Regions from separate parts of the Streptomyces sp. NPDC102514 genome, predicted to be linked through region 3. Evidence: riboswitches for the same ligand, from Rfam matches in the RefSeq annotation. Region 3 holds a riboswitch; each other region holds the start of a gene.
The links. A riboswitch is a leader RNA that binds a small molecule or an ion and turns the genes downstream of it on or off. The one in region 3 is predicted to bind cyclic di-AMP.
Positions count from the first base shown of each region.

Region 1: linked by a shared signal. The riboswitch ahead of ACZ60E_RS45000 (C40 family peptidase) and the one ahead of ACZ60E_RS35315 (C40 family peptidase) in region 3 are both predicted to bind cyclic di-AMP.
Region 2: linked by a shared signal. The riboswitch ahead of ACZ60E_RS06140 (M23 family metallopeptidase) and the one ahead of ACZ60E_RS35315 (C40 family peptidase) in region 3 are both predicted to bind cyclic di-AMP.
Region 4: linked by a shared signal. The riboswitch ahead of ACZ60E_RS37390 (M23 family metallopeptidase) and the one ahead of ACZ60E_RS35315 (C40 family peptidase) in region 3 are both predicted to bind cyclic di-AMP.

Region 1 covers NZ_JBVJLW010000041.1:3,669-8,060, reverse strand. The annotation lists gene ACZ60E_RS45010 (C40 family peptidase) at 1-531, opposite strand, end outside; gene ACZ60E_RS45005 (hypothetical protein) at 972-1,325, shown strand; gene ACZ60E_RS45000 (C40 family peptidase) at 1,462-2,622, opposite strand; cyclic di-AMP (ydaO/yuaA leader) riboswitch at 2,630-2,802, opposite strand; gene pcrA (DNA helicase PcrA) at 3,332-4,392, shown strand, end outside.
Region 2 covers NZ_JBVJLW010000002.1:243,999-248,390, reverse strand. The annotation lists gene ACZ60E_RS06150 (tyrosine-protein phosphatase) at 1-73, opposite strand, end outside; gene ACZ60E_RS06145 (alpha-galactosidase) at 242-2,365, shown strand; cyclic di-AMP (ydaO/yuaA leader) riboswitch at 2,650-2,825, shown strand; gene ACZ60E_RS06140 (M23 family metallopeptidase) at 2,828-3,754, shown strand; gene ACZ60E_RS06135 (TetR/AcrR family transcriptional regulator) at 3,927-4,392, opposite strand, start outside.
Region 3 covers NZ_JBVJLW010000017.1:70,828-75,219, forward strand. The annotation lists gene ACZ60E_RS35300 (helix-turn-helix domain-containing protein) at 1-776, opposite strand, end outside; gene ACZ60E_RS35305 (ATP-binding protein) at 1,037-1,480, shown strand; gene ACZ60E_RS35310 (DUF6328 family protein) at 1,772-2,266, opposite strand; gene ACZ60E_RS35315 (C40 family peptidase) at 2,464-2,937, opposite strand; cyclic di-AMP (ydaO/yuaA leader) riboswitch at 2,941-3,096, opposite strand; gene ACZ60E_RS35320 (hypothetical protein) at 3,475-3,783, opposite strand; gene ACZ60E_RS35325 (ATP-dependent Clp protease proteolytic subunit) at 3,791-4,392, opposite strand, start outside.
Region 4 covers NZ_JBVJLW010000019.1:115,422-119,813, reverse strand. The annotation lists gene ACZ60E_RS37395 (GntR family transcriptional regulator) at 1-446, opposite strand, end outside; gene ACZ60E_RS37390 (M23 family metallopeptidase) at 707-1,480, opposite strand; cyclic di-AMP (ydaO/yuaA leader) riboswitch at 1,493-1,648, opposite strand; gene ACZ60E_RS37385 (M16 family metallopeptidase) at 1,896-3,284, opposite strand; gene ACZ60E_RS37380 (M16 family metallopeptidase) at 3,281-4,392, opposite strand, start outside.

The DNA.
Region 1 (4,392 bases), on a different contig from region 3:
CGCCTGCCGTGCTTTGAGCGAGGTGAGTTCGATGTGTGCGGCACCGCGCAACTGCTCGATGTCGCGCAGCTGTGTGCGTACGCGGGAGACCGCCGAGGCCTGCCTGCTGCCGGCCCGCTCGGCGAACGCGGCGCCGTCCAGATACCGGTCGGGGTCCGAGGAGAGCATCAGCCCCAGCGCGGGATCGATGCCGCCGTCCCGGTACTGGGCGGTCGCCAGCGAACCGAGCGCGTCCCGTTCGGAGTTGAGCCGTTCCGTCTTGCGCGCGGCCTCGTCCTGCAGCGTGCCGAGCCGGCCGGCCGCCTTGGTGGACTTCTCCTTCGCGCCGTTGTACTTCTCGGTGGCGACCTCCGCCTCCTGGTACAGCTTGTCGACCTTCGCCTTCACCTGGGCCGGCGTCAGCTCGGGTGCGGCGACCCCCGTCCCGTCGAACCCGGTCGCGCTCGCCGCGCCCGCGAGGGCGATGGTGAAGGCGGTGCGGGCCGTACCGCCGCCGAGTGAGCGCTGTCGGGGCTTGCGGTGCGCTGCCACGTGCGATCCACGTTCCTTCCGTAGCCGCCGAGGCACTGGTACGTCCACGGCGGTGGCCCTCAGGGGCTGGTTGCACGTCCGGCGGCAGCCCGCACAGGGGGAGCGGACCGCCGCCGGACCTCTTGGCGGTGGTGCCGACTGCCGCCCTGGCCCGGGCGGTTGTGGTGGGGAGCCGGTCACCTGGGGAAGGACGCTAAACCTCGTGATGCGCCGGTGGTAACGGCATGTACGGAAGTGGTGGCAGTCGGCCACGAGGTGACCGGGTGCGACCGTGATCCGGGCCCGGTGCGGGCGACTTGGCGTGGTGCGGTGACCGATGGGCGTGTTACGGGGGAGCGGCACGTGCGACGGTGCTATGGGCGCCGCCCGGGGCCCGCAAGAGACCCGGGGCGCGGGCCGGTGCGAGGCGGCGTGCGGGCGTCCGGTTAGGGTCCGGGCTCATGGACGTACTCATTCATGTCTTCGTCGCCCTGCACATCATCGGGATCGCCGCCCTGCTGGGCGGGTTCCTCACCCAGATGAAGGCCATGGGCGACGGCACGGCCCGTTTCACCCCCGCCATGCTCCACGGCGCGCTGACCATGCTGGTCACCGGCGCGCTCCTCGTCGGCCTCAACCAGGCCGACGACCAGACCGTCAACAACATCAAGATCGGTGTGAAGCTGGCCCTGCTGGTCGTGATCCTCGGCCTCGTCTACGTCAAACGTGACGACGAGAAGGTGGAGAAGGGCCTGTTCGCCCTGGTGGGCGGGCTGACCACGGTGAACATCTTCATCGCGCTGCTCTGGACCTGAGCGACCGCCCCGGAGACCGCCCTGGAAACTGCCCGGGAAGCCGCCGCGGAAGCCTGGAAGCCCGTCCGGAACGCGGACGGGGTACGGCACATGCCTGCCGTACCCCGTCCGCGTTCCGTCCAGATGCAGCTGGGCGCTAGCCCGGCCGCACCACGCTGTGGATCGGCATGTAGTAGATCGACTCCTCGCGGACGTACGCGCCCGGCTTCGGGGCGTGGATCATCATGCCGTCGCCGATGTAGATGCCGACGTGGCTGATGTCGTCGTAGAAGAAGACCAGGTCGCCGGGCTGGGCGTTGTCCACGGAGACCGTCGTGCCGGTGTCCACCTGGTCCCAGGTGGTGCGCGGGAGCGTCACACCGGCGGCTTTCCAGGCGGCCTGGGTCAGACCGGAGCAGTCGTACGAGCCGGGGCCGCTGGCGCCCCAGACGTACGGCTTGCCGATCTGGGCGCGGGCGAAGGCCAGCGCCTTGGCGGCCTTGGTGGAGGAGGCGGAGTCCGAGCCCGAGGTGCTCCCCGAACCCGTGCCCGCCCCTGAACCCGTGGCGGTTCCCGTGCCCTGCGTCGCCGTCTCCTGGCGTTGGCGCTCCGCGTCGGCCGCCTGCTGCCGCGCCAGCTCGTCCGCCTTGCGCTGGGCCTCTTCCTGCTTCTTCCGCTCGATCGCGGCGAGGCGGGCCTTCTCCTCGGCGGTCAGCTTCGAGAGGATCTCGCGCGCCTCGGCGAGCTTCCGCTGGACGTCCGCCTTGGAGGTCTTCAGCGTGCTCTGCGTCGTGGTGAGCGTCTCCAGGCCCTCGGAGGCCTCCTGCCGCTTCTTCGACGTGGTGGCCCGCTCGGTGACGTACTCGTCGACGGCCTGCTTCTGGCGGGCGGTCAGCCGGTTCATCAGCTGGGTCTGGTCGAAGTAGTCCTGCGGGTTGTCCGCGAGGAGGAGGGAAGCGCTGTCGGGTGCGGAGGCTCCCGTGCGGTACTGCGCCGCGGCGAACGTCCCGAGCGCCTCACGCGCGGAGTTGAGCTTCTCCGTGCGCTGCGCCACGTCGTCGAGGAGCGTGGCGACGCGCTTGCGCTGCTTGGTGGTCTTCTCCTTGGCGGCGTTGTACTTCTCGGTGGCCGTGCCCGCCTGCTGGTAGAGGTCGTCGATCTTCTTCTGGACTTCCTCCGTGCTGGGCCTGGGCTCCGCGGCCGGCGAGGCGTCCGCCGTCTGGGAGAGCAGGGCCACCGAGGTCAGGGCCGCGGTGGCGAGGGCCGGTGTCCGCAGGCCCAGAGAACTGGGGGGCCGCAACTTGCGGTGTGGCGCCACGAGGGCGTCTCCTTCCGTCATCCGCCTACCGAGTTAGCTGTCGGGTTCGGGCGAGTGCTTCGGAAGGTTTGCCCTACGGTCCTTGTCCCACGAGGGAGTTCGGACCGATTCACCCCAGGATCGGTTGGGTCCCCGGTTCCGGAGGCCACGAGGGCATGCCGGATTCGGCGGAGCCCGCTCGGCCCGGCGTTGTTCGCCGGTGCGGGTCGAGCGGCCTACGCGAAAGTTAGCCAATACGTGTGGCACCTGTGAAGTTTGATGTGCGATATGCCCGATACATTTTCGTGACCTGGACCACGGGTGTCGTCCGCCGACGTCAATTGGTCATGATCTGCTCCGAGTTGTCCCCGAAGGGCGCGGGAGCGGGTCGATCGCGTCGCGGAGCGGCGCCCATGCCGACGGGCCGGTTCCGGTCGGCTCGGGAGTGACCTCCATCAGGCGGTGTCTGGTGCGCCCCGTCTCCGCACGGTTATACGGAGGCCAGCCGTACGCGGTTCAGATGCGGGGCGAAATCAGCGCCCTGTGGCGGTACCGCCGCACACCGCATCGCCGCCGTCCCGGCCACACCGTCCCGCCGCCGTCCCGGCCACCCTGTGTAGTGGCGGACTCATCACGGGTGAGGCTCTGCCCTTGGCCGCCCGCCCGGGATTCCGCCGAGTTTCCGGGGTGGCGGCCGGGTGTCAGTGGGGGCGCCTAGACTCGGAGAGCGATGAGCAGCCTCTTTGATGACAGCTTCCTGGCGGACCTCAAGCCCTCCCGGGCCCACGAGGAAGAGCCCCCGCCGCCGCCCGAGGACGAAGCGCCGGACCACGGTCCGGACGACCTGTTCGGCGGGCGCTTCGACGTGCCTCCTCCCAGCAGGCCCAGGGACGCCTACTACCGCGACGGCGCCCCGAGGCCCCTGGTGGACCCGGCCGCGCTCCTGGACGGGCTGAACGAGAACCAGCGCGCGGCGGTCGTCCACCACGGCTCACCCCTGCTCATCGTGGCCGGCGCCGGTTCCGGCAAGACCCGTGTGCTCACCCACCGCATCGCGCACCTGCTGGGCGAGCGCAAGGTGCACCCCGGCGAGATCCTCGCGATCACCTTCACGAACAAGGCCGCGGGCGAGATGAAGGAGCGCGTCGAGCAGCTCGTGGGCCCGCGGGCCAACGCGATGTGGGTGATGACCTTCCACAGCGCCTGCGTACGGATCCTGCGCCGCGAGAGCAAGAAGCTCGGCTTCACGTCGTCGTTCTCGATCTACGACGCCGCCGACAGCAAGCGGCTCATGGCCCTGGTCTGCCGTGACCTGGACCTCGACCCCAAGCGCTTCCCGCCGAAGTCCTTCAGCGCCAAGATCTCGAACCTGAAGAACGAGCTGATCGACGAGGAGGACTTCGCCGCACAGGCCTCCGACGGCTTCGAGAAGACCGCCGCCCAGGCCTACGCGATGTACCAGTCGCGGCTGCGCGAGGCGAACGCGCTGGACTTCGACGACCTGATCATGACGACGGTCAACCTCCTGCGCGCCTTCCCTGACGTCGCCGAGCACTACCGCCGCCGCTTCCGCCACGTCCTCGTGGACGAGTACCAGGACACGAACCACGCGCAGTACTCCCTCGTCCGGGAGCTCGTCGGCAGCGCCACGGACCCCGTCGCGCACCCCGAGGACGTACCGCCGCGGGAGGACGACCTCCCGCCGGCCGAGCTGTGCGTCGTCGGTGACGCCGACCAGTCGATCTACGCTTTCCGCGGCGCGACGATCCGCAACATCCTCCAGTTCGAGGA
Region 2 (4,392 bases), on a different contig from region 3:
GCAGGCCGCCCACATCGCGGAAGTTGCGTACGCCGGTCAGCTCGGGCTCGGTCGACGGGACCTGCTGCGTCACGGGGGCTCCTCCCCTCGGCCACCGACGCGGCTCGTCGGCGAGGTGCGTATCCGACGATACGACATCGGTTCGTGGGCCAATGAGTTGTCCACAGGCGTTGCCCGAAGGGCAGGTCGGCCCTGATGATGTTGGGGCTTGAGCGTGCCTGTTCGAATATGTGAGGGCTTGATGGTAGAGATCGGCGCAGACGGCCGTACGTGGCTTCTTTCGGGGCCCACGAGCAGTTACGGCCTGCGGCTCGGTGACGAGGACGAGCTGCTTCATCTGCACTGGGGCCCGAGGATCGCGCTCCCCGACGCCGAGGCGCTCGCCGCGGGCCCGGGTCCCGAGTACTGGGCGTTCGAGGCGACCCTCGACGGCCACGAGGAGTACCCGGTCGAGGGCGGCCCCCGCTTCGTTCGGCCCGCGCTGTCGGTGCGCACGCCGGACCGGCGCGGCACCGAATGGCGCTTCGAGGACTACACGATCGTCGACGGGGAGACCGCCGACGGAGAGGCGGCCGAGGGGGCCGGTGGTGACGAGCTGCGGCTGCGGTTCTCCGACTCCGGGCTCGGCATCACCCTGCACTACCGGATGCGGGCCGGTACGGACGTCGTCGAGCGCTGGGTGACCCTCGCCAACGAAGGGCCCGCCCTGGAGGTGCTGCGCGCCGACTCCGCGACCTGGACACTCCCGCAGCGCGACGGGTGGCGGCTGTCCCAGCTGCACGGACGGTGGGCGGCCGAGTCCCGGCTCGTGCGCTCCGAGCTGACGTACGGCGAGAAGATCATCGGCAGCCGACGCGGGCACACCGGGCACCAGCACCTGCCCTGGGTTGCCCTGGACGCGGACGGCACGGCGACCGAGGAGCTGGGCGAGGTCTACGGCTGCGCGCTCGCCTGGTCGGGCACCTGGCGGATCGCGGTGGCCCAACTGCCCGACGCGCGCGTGCAGATCACCGGCGGGGCCGGGTACGACGACTCGGGCCTGCTGCGGCTGGAGCCGGGGGAGACCTTCGTCACTCCCGTCTTCGCGGGGCTGTGGAGCGACGGCGGCTTCGGCGGGGCGAGCCGCGCCTGGCACGCGTACCAGCGCGCGTACGTGATCCCGGACGCGGAGCAGGACCGGCCCGTGCTCTACAACTCCTGGGAGGCCACGGAGTTCGACATCTCAGAGGAGCAGCAGCGGGCGCTCGCCCGCCGGGCCGCCGAGGCGGGCGTCGAACTGTTCGTGGTCGACGACGGCTGGTTCGGGGCGCGCACCAGCGACCGGGCCGGCCTCGGCGACTGGACGGTCAACCGGGACCGCTTCCCGGGCGGACTGAATCCGCTGAGCGACTACGTGCACGGGCTCGGGATGCAGTTCGGCATCTGGGTCGAGCCCGAGATGGTCAACCCGGACAGCGAGCTGTACCGCGCGCACCCGGACTGGGTGCAGTTCCAGCCGGGACGAAAGCGGACGGAACTGCGCAATCAGCTCGTGCTGAACCTCGCCCGTGAGGACGTCCAGGAGTACCTGTGGGAACAGCTCGACGCGCTGCTCTCCAGTGCCCCGATCGACTACGTGAAGTGGGACTTCAACCGCGCCTTCACCGACGCGGGCTGGCTCGGCGAGGCCTACCCGCAACGGCTGTGGGTGGACCATGTGCACGCCCTGTACAAGCTGTTGGACCGGCTGCGGACCGCCCACCCGGGCGTCGCCTTCGAGTCCTGCTCGGGCGGCGGCGGCCGGATCGACCTCGGGATCATGGCCCGTACGGACCAGGTGTGGACCTCCGACAACACCGACCCGCTCGACCGGCTCGCCATCCAGCACGGCTTCAGTCAGGTGCATCCCGCGCGGGCCATGGCCGCCTGGGTCACCGACAGCCCGAACGCGCAGCTCAACGGACGTGTCAGCTCGCTGCGCTTCCGCTTCGTGAGCGCGATGGCCGGGGTGCTCGGCGTCGGCGGCGACCTCACCCGCTGGACCGGGGAGGAACTGGCCGAGGCGCGGACCTGGGTGGAGCTCTACAAGGAGATCAGGCCCGTCGTGCAGGGCGGTGAGCTCCATCGGCTGCGGGCGCCGCAGGGCGGACTGAGCGCCGTCCAGTACGTCCGTGACGGCGAGGTCGTCGTCCTCGCCTGGCTCCAGGCCCAGCACTACGGTGAGCCGGCCCTGCCGGTGCGACTGCGGGGCCTCGACCCGTCGGCATCGTACGAATGCCTCGAAACGGGCGAAGTCCACCGAGGTGCGGTGCTGTTGCACCACGGCTTGCGGACGGGGCTGCGCGGAGACCTCGATGCGGCAGTTATCCGACTGCGTCGTATCTGACTGTTGTGTCCGTAATGGAGCCTTCATTCCAACTCGCGCCGGAGTGAAGGCTCCTGGAGTGGTCCTTGGTGAGCAGCGTCATATCCGTGACGTTCCGCTGTCGCCGTGCTCACGTAAGTCCGCTTTGTTTGCAGGGCTTTAACAAGCGGTGGATAGACCGCATTCACACAGGGTGACCGGTATTTCGGTCGAGGATCAAGAAAACGGGGCACACAGGAAACCCCCAAGCTTGTTTGCGCCTCTTCATGTCGCTTACGTTCACCTCCAATCCGGACGGACGCCCAATCCTGCCGCCGCCCGGAATCCGCACTCACCCGTACGTGGCAGGAGCGGGGGACCCACAGGTAAGACGCCTGTTCCGGTCTCCGGAACGGCTTGGGGTTAAGTCGTGCGAAAGCACGGCCGGGCATCTCCAGCTCGCACCCGACAGCTCACCTCGCAGGCGCCGGAGAGGAATTCGTCATGCCCGCGAAGGGTAAGCACCGCCGTCCCAAGTCCCAGCGTTTCTCGCGTTCCATGGCCGTGGCCGGAACCGGGGGCGCCGCTCTCGCCCTCCCGCTGCTCGGCGCCGCCGGAGCGCACGCCGCGACTCCGCAGACCGCCGCCGATTCCGTGGCGAGCGCCGCGAACGTCTCGACCATCGCGAGCAAGTCCGCCGCCGCCGCTCCGACCGCCGAGAAGCAGGCCGAGGCGAAGAAGGTCGCCACCAGGACGTACGCCGTGCGTTCGGGCGACTCCCTGTCGAAGATCGCCGACACGCAGGACGTCAACGGTGGCTGGAAGAAGCTGTACTCGGACAACCGCACCTCCATCGGCGGCGACCCGTCCCTCATCCACCCGGGCCTGAAGCTCGCCCTCGGCGGCAAGGCGGCGGCGTCCAGCTCCGACTCCACCGCCTCCAAGTCGTCCGACAAGGCCGCCGAGAAGCCCGCGGCCAAGAAGACGACCACGGCGTCCAAGGCGGCGGACACCTCGACGGCCACCGGCTTCACGCTGCCGGTCACGGGGGCGTCCATCGGCACCTCGTACAAGATGTCCGGCAGTATGTGGTCCAGCGGCTACCACACCGGTGTCGACTTCGTGGTGCCCACCGGTACCGCGCTCAAGTCCGTCGGCGCGGGCACGGTCGTCTCCGCCGGATGGGGCGGCGCGTACGGCAACCAGGTCGTCATCCAGCTCGCCGACGGCCACTACGCCCAGTACGCCCACCTGTCCTCCCTCTCCGTCTCGGCCGGTCAGACCGTGACCGGCGGACAGCAGGTCGGCCTCTCGGGTGCCACGGGCAACGTCACCGGCCCGCACCTGCACTTCGAGATCCGCACCACCCCGGACTACGGCTCGGACGTGGACCCGCTGGCGTACCTGCGCGCCAAGGGCGTCTCCGTCTGACGCCTTCCGGCGCTGCCTGACGCGGACTGACGCCCACGGGCGCCGACCGACGTCGGCCGACGTGAATCTCCGAAGGCCGGACCCTGTGATCCCCGGGGTCCGGCCTTCGGCATGTCCCGGGCCGGACGGCCGGACGGCTGCTCAACGGCTGACAGGGGCGGGCGGGGGCGTGTCAGGCCCCCGGATGGTTCAGGGCGCGCACGAACTGCTCCGTGAGCTGCTCGGTGTCGAGGCCGTCCGCGCTGCGCCCGGTCAGGATGTGGAAGAAGGGCGGGCCGATCAGGAGCGCGGTCGCCTGTTCGAGTGAGAGCGCGGTGCCGCTCGGCTTCCGGACCGCCTCCACGACCTCGGCGGCGCTCTCCCCGAGGATGTCGCGGGACGCGAGCAGCGCCGCGACCTCCGCGTCGTGCTGGGCCTCGCCCATGAGGGCACGGTAGGCCGCGCCCGCGTCGGAGCGGGCCAGGAAGCCGACGAGGGCGTCGAGATAGGCCTTGAGGTCCTTGCGGGGATCGCCGCTGCGGGGCACGGACAGTTCCTGCCGGGCGTCGATGGCGCTGGCCTCGTAGAGCACCTCCGCCTTGTTCGACCACCAGCGGTACACGGTCTGCCGGCCCACGCCCGCCCGCTCCGCGATGCCC
Region 3 (4,392 bases):
TGGAGGTCCTCTCTCTGTTCGAGATAAAGGCTACTCGTCAAGTGGTCGAGAACAACCACATCCAGATCAGATCTGTTCGTAAACGAAAAAATAACAAAGGGACCTGTGACTCCGATGTGAGCCCCAACTCCGAAGGGCAGCACCTGAATTCGCACGTGAGGGAGGTGCGCGGCCTCCCGCAGCCGGTCCAACTGCCGTGCCATGACCTCCGGTCCACCGACGGTCCGCCGCAACACCGACTCGTCCAGGACGGCACTCAGTCGGAGCGGTTTGTTCGAACGCAGCACCTCCTGGCGCGCGAGGCGCACCTTCACCAGCATCTCGACCAGAGCGTCGATCTTGCCGTCGGGTACCCCGTCCAGGGCGGCCCGTGTCACCGCGCGGGCGTACTCCGGTGTCTGCAGGAGGCCCGGCACCACGGAGTTCTCCAGCGTGCGCATCGCGCCCGCCTGCGCCTCAAGGCTGATGAAATCGCTGTACGTCGACGGCAGAAGGCCCCGGTAGGCGTGCCACCAGTGGTGCCGGCCGTCGCCGTCCGCGCCCGCCAGCACGACGAGCAACTCGTGCAGCTCCGGGTCCCGGACGTCGTACGCGTCGAGGAGTCGCCGCACGTCGGCGGGCTTGACCCCGCTGCGGCCGGTCTCGATCCGGCTCACCTTCGACTGGTGCCAGCCCACGAGGCGCGCAGCCTCGCCGCTCGTGAGGCCCGCGCGGGCGCGCAGGGCCCGCAGTTCGGCGCCGAGCTTACGTCGGCGCACCGCGGGGCCGTACTGCATGGCCGTCTCCTTCCGACCGTCGCGCAAGCGCTGCAGCGCCCGGCGTCACGCCGACGGTAGAGGACAAACCAGTTGCCCGCCCAAATACGGTCGACGGTCGCAGAGTTCACCGCTTCGAGCGACAGATATATGCATATCTTGGTGGATCGGCACCACGAACGCCGAGGTAGTGGCACTCTGGCGCAAGCACCAGTCCGGGACCGTCTCGAAGTCATCCGCTTCGGTCGGACCCCGGTCCCGTGGGAAAGGGACGACGTCGCATGGCAGACCACCAGGAAGCATCCGTCACTCTGCCGAGCGATCCCGCTTCGGTCTCCGTCGCCCGTACGTATGTCACCGACGTGCTGGCCGAATGGGGACTGCCGTCCGACTCGGAGACCGCCGACACCGTTCGGCTCATCGTCTCCGAACTCACCACGAACGCGGTACAGCACACCTTCGGACTGTCACCCACCTTCACGGTGGACATCGAACTCGACCGTGACGAACAACTGCGCATCGGTGTGACCGACAGCCACCCGCGCTTCCCGAAACGGCTGCCCGCCGCCGTCCAGCAGGACAACGGCCGGGGCATGGTGATCATCCGCTGGCTGACGGCGGAATCCGGTGGCAAGCTCTCGGTCCGCGCCACCAGCGAGGGCGGCAAGACCGTGTCGATCATGCTCCCCTGGACGGCCCCGGCGCAGCCGGTCCGGGCCGAGTAGGGCCCGCCCCGAAGAAGCGCGGGGAACCGCGCGCCCGGCCACGACGAGCCCGCGGACAACCCACACAGCACGAAGCACAACGCACCGGACGTCCGGCGGAACGCCTAGGACCTGTCCGGTCGATCACGGCGAAGGGAAGCTGCGGTGCCTTGTGGGCGCCGGTGAGCGGGGTGTGGTGCGTGCAGCTGCAAGGCGGAGGAGGGCGTCGACGCGGAGCGTCGGCAACCGACGACAACGCCGCAGATGTGCGTGCCACACCCCGCGTCTTCGCCGTGATCGACCGGACAGGTCCTAGACGTCCGGATTCTTGTCCGCGGCCCGCTTCAGCAGATACGGCAGGACCTCCCACAGCCCCACGCACAGGAGCAGAGTGGTCGCCCCGGCCACGATCCCCTCGGTGCGGTCCACCGCCACGTCCACGACGAGCAGCACGGAACCGGTGAGAGCGAGCGCGAGCACGGCCAGACCGATCTGCGCGAGCCGGGACGAGGCGTCGACGACCTGAGGCTTCGCGCCCTGCTGGAACAGCCGGCGGTGCAGGGCGGCGGGGGTGGTGAAGAGCGCGGCCGCCAGGACCGAGAGCAGCAGGGTGACGACGTACGTGGTGCGCTGCACGGTGTCGAGGGACGGGAACCGCGGGGTGAAGGCGAGCGTCAGCAGGAAGGCGAAGAGGATCTGGACGCCCGTCTGGGTGACCCGGAGCTCCTGGAGGAGTTCGAGGAAATTCCGGTCGGCGCGCTCAAGGCGGGTCTCGTCGCGCTCCTCGTGGTGGTGCGGATCGTCCATGAGTGAACGAGTAACCATTCAGCGCCCGAATTCACGCCTGAGGCCCCAGGTCCCTCACGGGCGTCGAGCGGGTCTCCCACGGGTGTGATGCCCGGAATCCTCACGGGCGGCGGGCCGGGCCCCTCGCGGGCCGTCGGGCCGGGTCCCTCACGGGGTGGCCGTGGCGATCCGAGCGCCAGGGCCACCCCGTGGGCGGATCACCTGACCCGGCCGTACCAGACGCTCTTGGTCCAGATCTTCTGGAGCTTCACCACGTCCCCGGTCTTCGGGGAGTGCCAGATCCGTCCCTTCCCGGCGTAGATGCCCACGTGGTAGACGTTCCGGCCCGAGTGGAAGAAGACCAGGTCCCCCTGCTTGCGGTTCGAGGAGGAGACGTGGTTCGTCTTGTTGTACTGGGCCGCAGCCGTGCGGGGCAGCTTCTTGCCCGCCTTCTTGAACGAGTACAGCGTGAGGCCGGAGCAGTCGAAGCGCTTGGGCCCCGTGGCCCCGTACTTGTACGGGGAACCCTTCTTGGAGGCCGCCACCTTGAGTGCCTTCGTCGCGGGGGTGGCCGCTTCCGCGTCGGACGCGAAGCCAGGGGCCACTATGCCGCCGCCTACGGCGGCGATGGTGAGAACCGATGCGGTACCGGCCCTGCTGAACAGCGACGGGACACGATTGAGCGCAGTCATGCGCAACCCTTCGTCAGCCGCCTGTGAAGGATGACCTGTCGGATTCGGGCTGGCGAAGTTGCCCGGCCGCGGCTGCGGCTTCACCCCAAGGGCCACTCGGATCTCTCCGGCGGCCCGTCATGCTCGGGTCCTCCACTCCTGCCGATGCACTTCTGTCGACCGGTCATCCGGGCAGCGGCAGGACTCGGCGTCCGCCCGGACCGCCCCGCCGCTTCTGGCGGGGGCTTGTCGTCGCAGGGATCTTGACGCACTGATGTCCCAAAAGCCGAGCGGAATCGGCGATTTGTGGGCTTACTCACCACTCACCCGTTCGGGTGGACAGCCCTTTCTACGGGTGGGCGTCGAGGGCCTCAAGGACCCCCGCACCAGCACCGGAATGGTTGATTCCGCCTCGGACGTACGCGCGTTGCGCAACTCCCGGGGGCCTGTGGGAGCAGCCTCGACTACGCCAACCGGGGGTACGCCTTCTGGTCCGTTTCAACTCCGGTGCGGACGCCTCGTCAAGTGCCTGCGTGAGGCCGGACCGGTGGGTGTACGTCAGGTGTCGGAGCCGGGCGGCAGGGCGACCCGGCCCGCTCTGCGCTCACCGTCGAGGACGCGCAGGGCCCGCGCCAGGGTTGCGGCGTGCAACTCGTTCTCGCCCCGCTGGTGCATCAGGGTCAGCGCGTCGCGCAGCGCGGTCGCCCTGCCGACCAGGGCCTGGGCCGCGCGCAGTCCGCGGTACGTGTCGCCGGAGTGCGCCGGGTTGATCCGGCCGAGCAGGTCGACCACCTCCAGATAGCGGTCGATCAGCTCGGCCTCGGCCCGCGTCAGGGCCGGCAGCGGGGGCAACTCGGGCGGAAGCATCGGCGGATCACCCCACGCCGGGTGTGTCGGACGTGCCTGATGCGTCGTCGGACGCGCCGAGGGCCGCCGTGCGGCTGGGGACGATCCGGTCGACCAGCCCGTACTCCAGGGCCTGGCGGGCGTCGAGGATCCTGTCCCGCTCGATGTCCGCGCCGATCCGCTCCCGGCTCTGCCCCGTGTGCCGGGCGAGCATGTCCTCCATCCGGGCGCGGGTGCGCAGCAGTTCGTCCGCCTGGATGGCCAGGTCGGACGCCTGACCCTGGACCGGCTCGGACAGGTACGGCTGACGGATCAGCACGCGGGCGCCCGGCAGCGCGTACCGCTTGCCCGGTGTGCCCGCGGCCAGCAGCACCGCGGCGGCCGACGCGGCCTGCCCGAGGCAGATGGTCTCCACCTCGCAGCTGACGTACCGCATCGTGTCGTAGACGGCCGCCATCGCACTGAAGGAGCCGCCGGGGGAGTTGATGCAGAGCGAGATGTCCCGGTCGGGTGCCTGGTACTCCAGGTGCATGAACTGCGCCATCACGTCGTTCGCGGACGTGTCGTCGATCGGCGTCCCGAGAAACACGATCCGCTCTTCGAGGAGCTTGGAGTACGGGTCCATGGTCC
Region 4 (4,392 bases), on a different contig from region 3:
TGGCCGAGCGTCGAGGTCAGCGCCGGGCTGCCCGAGGACTGCGCGAGCGTCTCGTGGAACCAGCCGCCGAGCGAGCGCAGATCCTCGCTGTTGCCCCGCCTGGCCCGCTCCTGGCCGAGCCTGACCAGGCCGCGCAGCACCTTGAGATGGGCCTCGGTGCGCCGCTGGGCGGCACGGGCGGCGCCCAGCGGCTCCAGCAGCACGCGCATCTCCAGGAGGTCGGCGGCCTCCTGCTCCGTGGGTTCCGCGACGCACGCGCCCGCGTGCCGGCGGGTGACCACGAAGCCCTCCGCCTCCAGGGTGCGCAGCGCCTCGCGCACGGGGACCCGCGAGACGCCGTAGCGGCGCGCGAGCAGTTCTTCGGTGAGCCGGCTGCCGCGCTCGTAGACACCCGCGACGATGTCGTCCCGGATCGCCGTGCATACCGAGCGCGCGGGAATACGCATGACCGGACCTCCGCCTTAATCCCCGCGAAACGCGGTCGATTGACGCTTGTTCGGTGACTCTATTGCAGAGAACGGGAAATTCCGAAGGCAGCCGGGAATCCATGGATATTTTTTGGACACACCGGGCTTCTGAACAGGCGGTCGTCCGGTACGAAAGTGACCGGAAGCCGTCCGAACGCGCGTAGGCCCCGGCTCGGTGAGCCGGGGCCTACGACGGAGATGCGGTGCCGCGCGGAACCGCGGCGGCGGGTGCCGTGCGGTCAGACGTTCACGCCGTGCCCGCGGAGGTAAGCGATCGGGTCCATGTCGGAGCCGTACTCGGCGGTGGTCCGCGCCTCGAAGTGCAGGTGCGCCCCCGTGACGTTGCCCGTCGCCCCGGAGAGGGCTATCTGCTGCCCCGGAGTGACCGTCTGGCCGACCGAGGCACCGATGGACGAGAGGTGCCCGTACTGGGTGTACGTGCCGTCGACCATCTTGATGACGATCTGGTTGCCGTAGGAACCGCCCCAGCCGGCCTCCACGACGGTGCCGGAGCCCACCGCGTGCACGGCGGTGCCGCTGGCGGCGTGGAAGTCGATGCCGGTGTGGCTGCCGGAGGACCAGATGCCGCCGCCGGCCTGGTAGGACGTGGAGACGTACGAGCCGGTGATCGGCGCGGTGTAGGCGTTGAGGCGCTTGCGCTCGGCCTCGCGGGCCGCACGGGCCTTGGCCTCGCGCTCCTTCTCGGCCTTCGCCCTGGCCTCCTCCGCACGCTTCTTCGCGGCGGCCTCGGCCTTCTCGCGGGCGGCGGCCTGGTCGGCGGCCTGGCGCTGGGCGACGGCCTGCGCGTCGATTTCGTGGGCGACCGAGTCGCCCATGGTGACGGCCTTGAGGGGGCCCGTCTGCTCGATCTCGCTCTCGGCGGCGAACGCCGGGGCGGCCAGCGTGCCCACGACACCGGTGGTGGCCAGGGCGGCGACGCCGACGGTCCTGCGGGTGGTGCGCGTCATGCGGCTGGGAAGACGGTGCTTCCCCGTGGCGCGGGTGAACGCCATGAAGTGGCTGGTCCTTTCCTTCCTTCTCGCCTACCGGGTTAGCTGACGGGTTCGGAGCAGGAAGGTCTCCTACGGACCCCCTTCGGGAAGGGCGTCCGATTCACCCCAGGGACCTGGGTCCCCGGCTCCCCTGGCTCGCGCCATACGGGGACTCGGCGATGACTGTCCGGTGCCGCGGACGCGGCGCAGTGCCTGACGAACAGCCGGACCGACGCTAAGCGGCGCCTCTTTCAATAGACAAACGGATCACCATTTTTGTAGCGCATGCCACAGGGCAGACAGGCAACTTCCCTGCAATACGGACAAACCATGGACGGAGAAGGACAGAAAAGGGCCCGGGTGACTCGTCCAGTCACCCGGGCCCCGACCGTGAACAGGTCCCGCCCGATCGCGGGCCCTGCCCGGTCGCGGATCCCTACTCGGCCGTCACGACGCTGACTTCGCCGACGCCGAGGGCCCTGACGGGCTCCTCGATCTGCGCGGCGTCCCCGACTAGGACGGTCACCAGGCGGTCCACCGGGAACGCGTTCACGGCGGCAGCGGTGGCCTCCACGGTGCCGGTCGCGGCGAGCTGCTTGTACAGCGTCGCCTGGAAGTCGTCCGGCAGGTGCTGCTCGACCTGGTCGGCGAGCGTGCCCGCGACGGCGCCCGCGGTCTCGTACTTCAGGGGCGCGACACCCACCAGGTTCTGCACGGCGACGTCGCGCTCGGCGTCCGTCAGACCCTCGGCGGCGAGGGTGCGCAGCACCTTCCACAGGTCGTCGAGCGCCGGGCCGGTGTTCGGGGTGTCCACGGAGCCGCTGATGGCGAGCATCGAGATGCCCGTCCCGTCCGGAGCGGAGCGCAGCACCTGGCCGAACGCCCGCACACCGTAGGTGTATCCCTTCTCCTCGCGCAGGACGCGGTCCAGGCGGGAGGTGAGGGTGCCACCGAGGCAGTACGTGCCGAGCACCTGGGCGGGCCACACGCGGTCGTGGCGGTCCGCGCCGACGCGGCCGATGAGCAGCTGCGTCTGGACGGCTCCGGGCCGGTCCACGATGATCACGCGGCCGGTGTCGTCGGCGGTCACCGAGGGCACGGGACGCGCCTGGGCCTGCGAGCCGGTCCAGGTGCCGAGCGTGTCCCCGAGCAGCGCGTCGAGGTCGACGTCCGTGAGGTCGCCGACGACGACCGCGGTGGCCGTGGCGGGGCGTACGTGCTTCTCGTAGAAGGCGCGTACGGCCGCCGAGTCGATCGCGGTGACCGTCTCCTCGGTGCCCTGGCGCGGGCGCGACATCCGGGAGTCCGCCGGGAAGAGCTGCCGGGACAGCTCCTTGGCGGCCCGCCGGGCCGGGTTGGCACTCTCGTGCGGGATCTCGTCGAGCCGGTTGCGCACCAGCCGCTCGATCTCGCCGTCCTCGAACGCGGGTGCCCTGAGGGCGTCGGCGAGCAGGCCGAGTGCCTTGGGCAGCCGGGAGACGGGCACTTCGAGGCTGAGCCGTACGCCGGGGTGGTCGGCGTGGGCGTCCAGGGTGGCGCCGCAGCGCTCCAGCTCGGCGGCGAACTCCTCGGCGGAGTGCTTGTCGGTGCCCTCCGAGAAGGCCCGCGCCATGATCGTGGCGATGCCGTCGAGGCCCTTGGGCTCGGCCTCCAGCGGGGCGTCGAGAAGGACCTCCACGGCGACGACCTGCTGGCCGGGGCGGTGGCAGCGCAGCAGCGTCAGGCCGTTGCCCAGGGTGCCGCGCTCGGGCGCCGGGAAGGCCCAGGGCCTGGCCTCGCCGGCCTGGGGCTGCGGGTGGAACTCCATCGTGGCGAGCTCGGTCACTTGGCCGCCTCCTCGTCGGTGTTGTCGGCGGCGCCGGTCTCTTCGGCCGCGTCGGTCTCCTCGGGGGCGACCGGCTCGTAGACCAGCACCGCGCGGTTGTCGGGGCGCAGGCGGGCCTTGGCGACCTCCTGGACCTCCTCCGCGGTGATGTCGAGAACGCGCTGCACGGCGGTCAGGGCGAGCTGGGGGTCGCCGAACAGGACCGCGTACCGGCACAGTTCGTCCGCGCGGCCCGCGACCGTGCCGAGACGGTCCAGCCACTCGCGCTCCAACTGGGCCTGGGCGCGCTCCATCTCCTCGGCGGTGGGGCCCTCCTCGGCGAACCGGGCGAGCTCCTCGTCGACGGCGGTCTCGATGACCGGGACCTCGACGTCGCCGGACGTCTTCACGTCGAGCCACCCCAGGGAGGGCGCTCCGGCGAGGCGCAGCAGGCCGAACCCGGCCGCGACGGCGGTGCGGTCACGGCGTACGAGCCGGTTGTAGAGCCGGGACGACTCGCCGCCGCCGAGCACGGTCAGGGCGAGGTCGGCGGCGTCCGACGCGCGCGTGCCGTCCTCCGGGAGCCGGTAGGCGGCCATCAGCGCGCGCGCCGGGACCTCCTCCTCGACAACCTCGCGCAGCTGCCCGCCCATGGTCTCCGGGAGCGAGCCGTCGCGCGGGGCGGGCTTGCCGTCGTGCCCGGCGATGGAACCGAAGTACTTCTCGACCCAGCCGAGCGTCTGCTCCGGGTCGATGTCCCCGACGATCGACAGCACGGCGTTGTTGGGCGCGTAGTAGGTGCGGAAGAACGCGCGCGCGTCCTCAAGGGTGGCCGCGTCCAGGTCGGCCATCGAGCCGATCGGGGTGTGGTGGTAGGGGTGGCCCTCCGGGTACGCGAGGGCGGTCAGCTTCTCGAAGGCGGTGCCGTAGGGGACGTTGTCGTAGCGCTGCCTGCGCTCGTTCTTGACGACGTCCCGCTGGTTCTCCATCGACTCGTCGTCGAGCGCGGCGAGCAGCGAGCCCATGCGGTCGGCCTCCAGCCAGAGAGCGAGCTCCAGCTGGTGCGTCGGCATGGTCTCGAAATAGTTGGTGCGCTCGAAACTCGTCGTGCCGTTGAGCGAACCGCCCG